One region of the Bacillus sp. EA-CB0995 genome, then DNA from elsewhere that is predicted to be linked to it. Evidence: riboswitches for the same ligand, from Rfam matches in the RefSeq annotation. Region 1 holds a riboswitch; each other region holds the start of a gene.

Region 1 (3,281 bases):
GTGAGCGCTCCAACAGATTTGGCAAGCTCACAAACAGCTTTAATATCTGTCACTTTTAATAATGGATTTGATGGCGTTTCAACATAAAAAACTTTTGTATTCGGCTGAATCTTTCGTTCTACTTCTTCTAAATTTGTCATGTCAACGAATGTGTGAGAAACGCCGTAACGAGAGAGAACTTCAGTTACAATTCGATATGTGCCCCCGTATACGTCTTCAGAAATAAGGACATGATCTCCTTGTGATAAAAGAAGAAAAGTTGTTGAAATAGCAGCCATACCAGATGAGAAGGCAAACCCTTTACTTCCCCCTCTAGTAAAGTAATCATCTCCTCAAGAGCTTCGCGCGTTGGATTTCCAGAGCGACTATAATTATATTTTCCAAATGTATCTACATCAAATTGATGAAACGTGGATGTGTTATAAACAGGAACATTGACAGCTCCAGTTTGTTTGTCATGCTTAAAACGATTATGGAGTAAAAGCGTATCTATGGAATAACTCATATTCTCACTCCTTCTTTTACTTGTTTGAGTGCTTGCTGTAAGTCTTGAATTAAATCATCTTGATTCTCGATTCCTACGGAAAAACGGAGCAGACGATTACAAACGCCGCGGGCAGTGCGAATGTCTTCTGGTATATCAGCATGTGTTTGTGTTGCTGGGTATGTAATGAAGCTTTCTACGCCGCCAAGACTTTCTGCAAACGTAATAAGAGAAAGAGATTGTAAGAACGGATCAATCCATGCTTCTTTTTCAGTTTAAAAGAGATCATACCGCCTTTTCCCGGATAAAACACATCGGTTATAGATTCTTCCCCTTGTAAATAGGCAACAATTGCTTTTGCGTTTTCTTCATGTTGCCTCATACGAAGCGCTAATGTTTTCATGCCGCGTATTAAAAGCCAAGAATCAAATGGGCTTAACACAGCTCCAGATGCATTATGATAGTGAGCGAGTTCCTGACATAACTTTGTACCTTTAGCAACGACAAGTCCGCTTAATACATCGTTATGACCGCCTAAATATTTTGTAGCACTATGCAGGACAATGTCAGCTCCGGTTGTTAATGGTTGTTGTAAATACGGTGTGTAGAATGTGTTATCAACAATAAGTAGCAAGTTATGACGTTTTGCAACGGTAGCAACTGCTGCGATGTCCGTTACTTGCATAAGTGGGTTTGTTGGTGTTTCTATGAAAATTGCTTTTGTATTTGGTGAAATTGCTTTTTCAATTTCTTGTATATGCTGCGTATCTACGTATCTACATCGAACATCCCATTTTTGTTCGTGCTCTGTAAATAAACGATATGTTCCGCCGTATAAATCTTCAGATACAATAAGTTCGTCACCAGATCGGAATAGTGAAAGGACAAGAAGAACAGCAGCCATTCCTGAGCTACAGGCATAGCCTTGCTCTCCTTGCTCTAAGTCAGTGATTGCGCGCTCTAATAGAAGACGTGTTGGGTTTCCTGTTCGGGAATAATCAAACCCTGTTGACCTTCCAATTCCTTCGTGACGGTACGCAGTGGAGAAGTAAACGGGTGGATTGACTGCTCCTGTTGTTGTTTCACTGCGATTTCCAATTTGGGCAAGCTTCGTTTCAATTGTAGACATAATAGAATTCCTCCTTATACAAAATAAAAAAGCCTTCTAAGAAGAAGGCTTATATATGACGAATATAGTCTTCTTCTTATCTGTCAAATCATTTCTCAATTTGCTGGAATTAGCACCTTATTAACAAATAAAAAGCTTGTTAATGGTTGCTGAGGCGTCAATGGGCCAGTCCCTCGACCTCTCTCGATAAGAATTCGAAATATGAAGTTTTTTATTATGTTTTTTTACTTTACAACAAATTTAGAAAGAAGCGCAACTATATTTTGAATAATTTTATTTTTCTTTATTTTCGTTGACTTTCTCACTTCAACATGCTAAATTAATGAAAAAATTAACAAAGATTGTTAATGGGTGAACGGATGATGTTTACTTTTAGCATTCACAATAGAATGAAACTCTTATCAAGAGTGGTGGAGGGAAAGGCCCTGTGAAACCCAGCAACCTTCAAACAACATGTTTGAGACGGTGCTAAGACCTGCAGAACAAATTGTTCTGAATGATAAGAGGAGGATGAAATGCTGTCCCCCTCTTCATTGAGAAGAGGGGGTTTTTATATTGAAAAGAAGAGAGGGAGATATGTGAAATTACTAGATTTATTGCAACGAGGAATTGTTATTGGGGACGGGGCAATGGGAACATTGTTACACTCTCATGGTTTACAAAGCTGCTTTGAAGAATTGAATTTATCTGAGCCGGATCGGATTATTTCGATTCATAAACAATATGTTGCAGCCGGAGCAGATGTTATTCAAACAAATACATACGGAGCAAATGAAGGAAAACTTCGCATGTATGGACTGGAGGATCGCGTAAGAAAAATTAATCGTGCCGCTGTAAGACATGCAAAAGCAGCTGTGACAGAAAAAAATGCAATTGTTGGAACAATCGGTGGTATGAAACACATTGGAGCAGTTACAACGACTGATATGGAACGAGAATTTATGCTCTTAGAGCAAGCAAATGCTTTACTAGAGGAAAATGTTGATGGGCTATTATTAGAAACCTTTTATGATGAATTTGAATTGCTTCATGCAGTGAAAGTATTACGAAAGCAAACAAACGTCCCTCTTATTGCACAGCTTGCTCTTCACGAAGCTGGTACAACTCAAAATGGAAATAGTGTAGATGGTGTATTGAAGCGGCTTATAGAGTATGGTGCAAATGTGGTCGGATTAAATTGTCAATTAGGGCCGCTTCATATGATCGAATCTTTTAAAACAATAGCAATTCCTGAATATGGTTATTTATCTGCATATCCAAATGCCGGTCTTCCTAAATATGTAGAAGGTCGTTATGTATATGAAGGAAGCCCTGCTTATTTTGAAGAGATGGCGCCAGAATTTATTAAGCAAGGAGTTAGGTTACTTGGTGGTTGTTGCGGTACAACCCCTGCTCATATCGAAGCAATGAAGCGGGCACTTAAAAATGAGCGTCCTGTAACAGCTAAAGAAGTTGTAAAGCGTGCAGAAGTAATAGCAACGAAGCGTGTAAATACAGTGAATCGAATTACATTAGCAGAAAAAGCGAAGAAAGAAACGACAGTGATTGTTGAGCTTGATCCGCCAAAAACTTTGGATACGCAACGGTTTTTGAAGGAGCAAAAGCGTTGAAGCGTGCGGGAACAGATGCTATTACGTTAGCAGATAATTCCTTAGCATCACCGCGTGT
Region 2 (3,281 bases), 2.0 Mb from region 1:
CCCCACTTTTAATTCCTTCGCTTTTTCTTCTGTTATAGGTAATGTAATTGGAATGCTCCATACATCTCCATCTGCTAATCGCATTGTTTCTACTACTGACACATAATCGTTCTTTCCTAAAAAGCCAGTAAGTGGGCTATATCCACCGATCGCAATGAGTTCTAAATCACTTAATGCGATTCCATCTAACTCAATTTCTTTTACGATATGTGCTGTTTCATATGTTTCATCAATTCGATTGACTAATATTTTTGTATCACTCATTTTCTTTTTCTCCTTCTATATCAAGTATTAACGAATAGTAGTCTTCATTGATAATGAAGACCACATTCTGTTTTCAACTTCCCGGCCCAGCGCCCATCTCGCGAATCTCCACCCTCTTGTACCTGCACGGTACATGTTTCACATCCGATGCTCGGATACCCAATATCATGGAGTGGGTTGTACGGCAAATTATGCTTGTATACATAGCGCCATACTTCTTTCCAAGTCCAATGAATAAGCGGACAAATTTTAACAGATTGAAAGCGATGATCTCGATTGACAAACTGCGTATGTTTTCGCGTTTCAGACTGTTCTCTTCTTAAGCCTGATATCCATGCCTTCCTACCTGTTAGCGCTTCTTCTAACGGCTTAATTTTCCTTAATTGACAACAAAGGTTTGGATTATGTTCCCATAATTTCTCACCATACTCTTTTGCTTGTTCCTCAAGTGTAAGTGCCGGCTGCTTTTCAATAATATTCAACTTAGGAAATCGTTCCCTGACTTTTTTGATCAAGTCATATGTTTCTTGAAAATGAACATTTGTATCTAAAAATACAATCTTTGCAGATGGATTTACTTGGTTAATCACGTGCAATAAAACCATTCCTTCTATCCCAAAGCTGCATGCATAAACAATATCGTCCTCATAATGTTCATACGCCCAGCGTACTGCTGCCAAAGCGCCTTTCGTTTCATCATCTTCCTGAAATGAAACAAAATTATCTTGCCACGTTTCGTACGTTAACATCGTTGTCCCCCCTCATAACACCCATATAAAAAGGCGGCCTTAACCTATAGAAATAGATTAGGGCCGCCTCTAGTTTTTCTAGTCAGCGTGCTTATTTTAAGCGTACTTTTTCACTTTTTTCAAGCTGAATCACTTTACCATCTTGCACAACAATTGTAATAGAACCATATTTCATATCAGTAAGCATAGATTGAATCTGACTTGCTACTTCTTCAAATTGTCCGCGCACTCCCACGAACAGCCCCCCTTTTTCATAAAAAAATCTTTCCCATTTCGAAAAGACTGTTCCGGTAACGTATCTACCTTATCTTCCAAAATGGATACCATTTTGCTGGAAGTAGCACCTTACTCCTATAAAGTAGGTTGCCGGGCTTCTTCGGGCCAGTTCCCTCCGCCACTCTTGATAAGAATTATATTTGTATTTTATCACAATTCTGATTTTTTTCAATCCTAGTTTTCCGATAAATTTTATGTTTTTTTGACAAAGAAGGAGTTGTTCACCTAAACAACTCCCACTTCAGCTAAGTAAGGACGCAGTCACACAAGTTCCTTTACACGTATGCGATCGTTCTCAATAATATTTTCATACGATTCTCTCTCCACAACAACTTGTGATTTTCCGTTTTTTGCAAACACAACTGCTGGGCGACGAATACGGTTATAATTATTTGCCATCGAATAACCATATGCCCCTGTACAAGAAATAGCTAAGAGATCACAAGAAACAACTTTTGGAAGCTCTACATCCCAAATGAGCATATCCCCACTTTCACAACATTTTCCCGCAATTGAAACAACCTCTTCGGCAGATTCATTCGCACGATTTGCTAGCAATGCTTCATAACGAGCTCCATAAAGTGCTGGACGAAGATTATCTGTCATACCTCCATCAACCGATACATATTTACGGATACCCGGAATATCTTTAATCGCTCCAACTGTATACAACGTTGTTCCTGCATCTCCAACAATACTACGGCCTGGTTCTACCCAAATTTCTGGAAGGGGGTATTCGCATACTGTAAACTGCTCACGTACCGCATCCGTCACAGCTTTCACATATTCACCAAGAGCAAGAGGTGTGTCCCCTTCCGTATAGCGAATTCCAAAACCGCCTCCTACATTTAATACTGGGGCTACATAGTTCATTTCTTTTCTCACTGTTTCCAAGAAGTTGCGAAGCACTTCAATTGCACGAATAAATCCTGCCGTCTCAAAAATTTGCGATCCGATATGAGAATGAATTCCTAATACACGATAGTTTGATTTTTCTAATGCACTTTTTACCGCTTGTGATGCATGCCCTGTTGAAATACCGAAACCAAACTTAGAATCATCTTGACCTGTTGTAATATATTCATGTGTATGCGCTTCTACTCCCGGCGTCACACGCAGCAAGATATTCACAACTTGCCCGTATTCTTTCGCTAAATCATGCAATACCTCTAGTTCAAAAAAATTATCTACAACAAAGCAGCCAATATTAGCTTCTAATGCCATTCTTATTTCTTCTTCTGTTTTATTATTACCATGAAAATGGATGCGCTCTGCTGGAAATCTCGCTTGCAACGCCGTATATAGTTCTCCGCTAGACACAACATCTAGTGACATATTTTCTTCGGCAGCTAACCTGCACATTTCCATGCACAAGAACGCTTTGCTTGCATATGCTACTTGATAAGAGAACCCACTTTCCCTAAAAGCACGATGAAATGCACGACATTTCTCTCGAATTGCTGCTTCATCGTAAACATAAAGTGGTGTCCCATATGCTCTTGTAAGTTCAGTAGCATCGCATCCTCCAATTTCTAAGTGTCCTTGTTCATTAATGCGGCTTGTGCCGTGTAAATACATGTGAATTCCTCCCTTGTTTTCGCAAAACCCTCTATTACATTTCTTATTTATTACTATTATTCCTAATTTAGATAAACAAAAAACGCGCGGAACAATGTTCACACGCGTTTCTTATTAGAAGAATTTATGTCGAAAAAATAAACGTATTGTTATTTTCTCAAATAAGAAACCGCATCAAACATCTCCTAATAGCTCTCCATAAGCAAAATACTTATGACAGTACTACATTTATTCAATGCAGTCCCAATATATGAATGAAGTGGTCATTCATATATTTCGGCGATAACCCCTTTCAACCTATGATCATGAATACCACTTTATTTCCCATAGTTTACTTTTGATTACCGCGGCCTCTACCTTCGAGTGTAGATGAGGTAAGTCTATTTAATTTTCAAGCATCTTTTTGTTGCTATT
Region 3 (3,281 bases), 710 kb from region 1:
TTTAATGTGATACCCTGTTTCTCTAATAGTGGTTTCGCTTTTTCTAAAATAACTGCATGCGGTACGTTAGAAGCACCAACTACAAGTGTCTTTTCATCTTTTCCGCCGCCGCCACAAGCAGCTAATGCAAACACAAATACAGCAAGAAGTGCTGAAAATAATACCTTCTTCATGTTATAACATCCCCTCTTTTTTCAATATTCAAAATATAAAGTCTATATAGAGTTTTCGTACGAAACGAAAACTCTTTATCCTAATAATAACTAACTTCTCTTTACCTTTTATCAAGTCGCTTTGTAAGAAAATCACCAAACATTTGAATAATAAATACAATAACAAGTACAAGAATTGTTGCCATGAGAGTAACATCACCATTATTGCGTTGGAACCCCTCTAAATAAGCAAGTGTACCAAGACCACCTGCTCCAACAACTCCAGCCATTGCTGTGTAGCCTACAAGTGCAATTGCCGTTACCGTAATACCCGAAATAAGTGCTGGAAAAGATTCTGGTATCAATACTTTTAAGATAATTGTACTCGTCTTTGCTCCCATCGCTTTTGATGCTTCAATAACGCCTTTATCAATTTCACGAAGCGCAATTTCAACCATTCTCGCATAGAACGGTGCTGCTCCAACAATTAATGCTGGCAATGCGGCACTTGCTCCAAGAATCGTATTAAGAAGAAACTTCGTAAACGGAATCAATAAAATGATTAAAATGATGAACGGAATGGAACGAAAAATATTTACAAACGCGCCAATCACAATATTAACTGGCTTGTTCTCCCACAGATTATCTTTTCCTGTGAGAAACAGTACTAATCCAAGAATAAGACCTAATACGAACGTTGCAAGCGTGGCAATTGCCGTCATGTATAACGTTTCTTGTGTTGCTTCTAACATTTGATCCCAATCGACATTTTGAAACAAATTATCCATGTGCAATCACCTCCAGCTCTACTTGCTCTTGTTGAATTGTTGCAACTGCCTCTGCAACTATATCTTCGTCACCTTTTAAATGAACAATTAAACTTCCATACGCCCCGTTTGTTGTTTGAGCAATATTCCCTTGCAGAATGCTCACTTCCACTCCATCTTGCTTCATTAACTCCTGCAAAACTGGTCTTTCTACCGCTTCACCAATAAATTGCAGTTTCACAACTTTTCCTTCCGGGTACTTCTCTACTAAATGTTCAATTGCTTCATCTGTATCTTCAGAATCTGTTATTTGCTTAACAAAACGCTTTGTAATGTCTTGCTGCGGATTACGAAATACTTCTAACACACTGCCGCTTTCAACAATCTTTCCTTTTTCCATAACAGCAACGCGGTTACAAATTTTTTGAATAACGTGCATTTCATGTGTAATGAGTACAATCGTTAAACCGAGGCGTTTATTAATATCGAGAAGCAAATCTAAAATTTGATCTGTTGTTTCTGGATCTAGTGCTGATGTCGCTTCATCGCATAATAATACTTTCGGGTTATTTGCTAATGCTCTCGCAATACCAACACGCTGCTTTTGTCCACCACTTAGCTGAGATGGATACGCATCTCCCCGTCCCTCTAAACCAACAAGACGAATCAATTCATCTACACGCTGTGTTCTTTTCTCTTTTGTCACTCCAGCAATTTCAAGCGGAAAAGCAATATTTTCACGAACGGTTCGTGACCAAAGCAAGTTAAAATGCTGGAAAATCATCCCGATTTCTTGACGCGCTTCTCGCAGTTCTTTTCCTCTAATTGCTGAAATCAAACGCTCTCCAACAGTAATTTTTCCAGACGTTGGTTTCTCCAATTGATTAAACAAGCGAATTAAGGAACTCTTTCCGGCACCGCTATATCCGATAACCCCGAAAATTTCACCTTTTTCTATTTGTAAATTCGCATTATCAACAGCAGTAACATCGCCGGTTTTGGAGCGATATATTTTCTTTACATTTTCTAACACAATCATTGATGTCACCCCTTTTTAGTTAAAAATCGTAAGCGGCTCGCCGCTATAACTATAAAAACGATTTGTCGTTTGAGCGTCCTCCTACACTGAAACAACAAAAAAACCTTTCTGCTTTAAAATGAGCAGAAAGGTTTATATACATAAATTACTATTATCCTTTCCTCTCATCTCTCAAAGCATTCGCTTTGCAGGAATTGGCACCATTTCAACATAAGTTGACGGTTGCCGGGTTTCATAGGGCACAGTCCCTCCACCTCTCTTGATAAGAGAAAATCAGATATAAATTTCGTCTGATTTTGTCGTTATGAAGTTTTCGTTATTTCATGTTTTGAATTGTATCAACGCATGAAATAGATGTCAACAGAAATTTTCGCAAAGAAGGAACTTTCTGAAATTTAAGCACCTATTCGTAGCGGCTTACAAATATGAAATACAGATTCTAATAATAACATTGTTTGGTATGTCCCTCTATATGTAATGGCCTTTCTACGCAATAGTGACTGCAAACGAACTTGTCCTGTAATTAATAACTGCAAGTCATCTTCTTGAAAACAAACAAGTTCTTCCGTTCCCATTGCACCATTCGTAAGCTCAATTTTATCTCTTGAAATTTTCAATGAATAACGCTCATCTTGAAAAGTAAAACAAACAGTCCGCTCAAATTGCGGCAGTAGCGGTTCTAAATGATATTGCGTATTGGCATATGTTACAAATGATTGAAGCAGTGAATACAATTTCATCTCCGTCACACTCCTCATATCACGTTTTACATAATACCATTCCATTTCTATAACGGGCTCTCCTGTATCTTTCTCTCGACAAAAAATCGCTTGTTGCTTATATTTCCCAAGAAATATGTCGAGGCGGCAAAGTATTTGCCGCCTATTGTAATTCCATATATAAATATTCCACAGATTGAAATGCATATATTTTCTTCATAAGTTGATTTTTCTCAAATATAAGTAAACACGGAACACTTTCAATTTCGTACTCCCGCGCAAAATGCGGTGCGTAATTTAAATCTAGCATCCCAATTTCCAAATGAGGTAATGCGGCTTCAACAACTGTTAACATTTTTTTAGCAAGTTGACACGTACCACACATTGGCGTATATACGTATAACACCGTTTTATCTTGATTTTCAACTGCAGCTACAGCTTCATTTCCTGTCAAATCGATCATTCTACCATTCCTTACCGTAAAAATTCTGTATAAACGTCAATGTCAGCTCCCCATAAAACGTTCGCTAAATGATTTGATGGTGCAGTTGCAACCTCACGATACGAACGATCAATATAAATATGTTCAGCATGTGGAAATTCT

The links. A riboswitch is a leader RNA that binds a small molecule or an ion and turns the genes downstream of it on or off. The one in region 1 is predicted to bind S-adenosylmethionine.
Region 2: linked by a shared signal. The riboswitch ahead of ACEWFJ_RS17570 (YezD family protein) and the one ahead of ACEWFJ_RS07360 (methionine biosynthesis PLP-dependent protein) in region 1 are both predicted to bind S-adenosylmethionine.
Region 3: linked by a shared signal. The riboswitch ahead of ACEWFJ_RS03690 (methionine ABC transporter ATP-binding protein) and the one ahead of ACEWFJ_RS07360 (methionine biosynthesis PLP-dependent protein) in region 1 are both predicted to bind S-adenosylmethionine.

The regions. Positions count from the first base shown of each region.
Region 1 is NZ_CP169269.1:1,412,975-1,416,255, forward strand. Features, by position in the region: partial or broken gene metC (cystathionine beta-lyase) at 1-505, opposite strand, end outside; partial or broken gene ACEWFJ_RS07360 (methionine biosynthesis PLP-dependent protein) at 502-1,613, opposite strand; SAM riboswitch class I at 1,687-1,806, opposite strand; SAM riboswitch class I at 2,009-2,119, shown strand; partial or broken gene ACEWFJ_RS07365 (bifunctional homocysteine S-methyltransferase/methylenetetrahydrofolate reductase) at 2,192-3,281, shown strand, end outside.
Region 2 is NZ_CP169269.1:3,397,240-3,400,520, forward strand. Features, by position in the region: gene sat (sulfate adenylyltransferase) at 1-264, opposite strand, end outside; gene ACEWFJ_RS17565 (phosphoadenylyl-sulfate reductase) at 309-1,013, opposite strand; gene ACEWFJ_RS17570 (YezD family protein) at 1,105-1,248, opposite strand; SAM riboswitch class I at 1,315-1,423, opposite strand; gene lysA (diaminopimelate decarboxylase) at 1,551-2,867, opposite strand; lysine riboswitch at 3,049-3,231, opposite strand.
Region 3 is NZ_CP169269.1:704,153-707,433, reverse strand. Features, by position in the region: gene metQ (methionine ABC transporter substrate-binding lipoprotein MetQ) at 1-173, opposite strand, end outside; gene ACEWFJ_RS03695 (methionine ABC transporter permease) at 275-940, opposite strand; gene ACEWFJ_RS03690 (methionine ABC transporter ATP-binding protein) at 933-1,958, opposite strand; SAM riboswitch class I at 2,120-2,227, opposite strand; gene ACEWFJ_RS03685 (hypothetical protein) at 2,354-2,698, opposite strand; gene ACEWFJ_RS03680 (thioredoxin family protein) at 2,841-3,140, opposite strand; gene ACEWFJ_RS03675 (toprim domain-containing protein) at 3,152-3,281, opposite strand, start outside.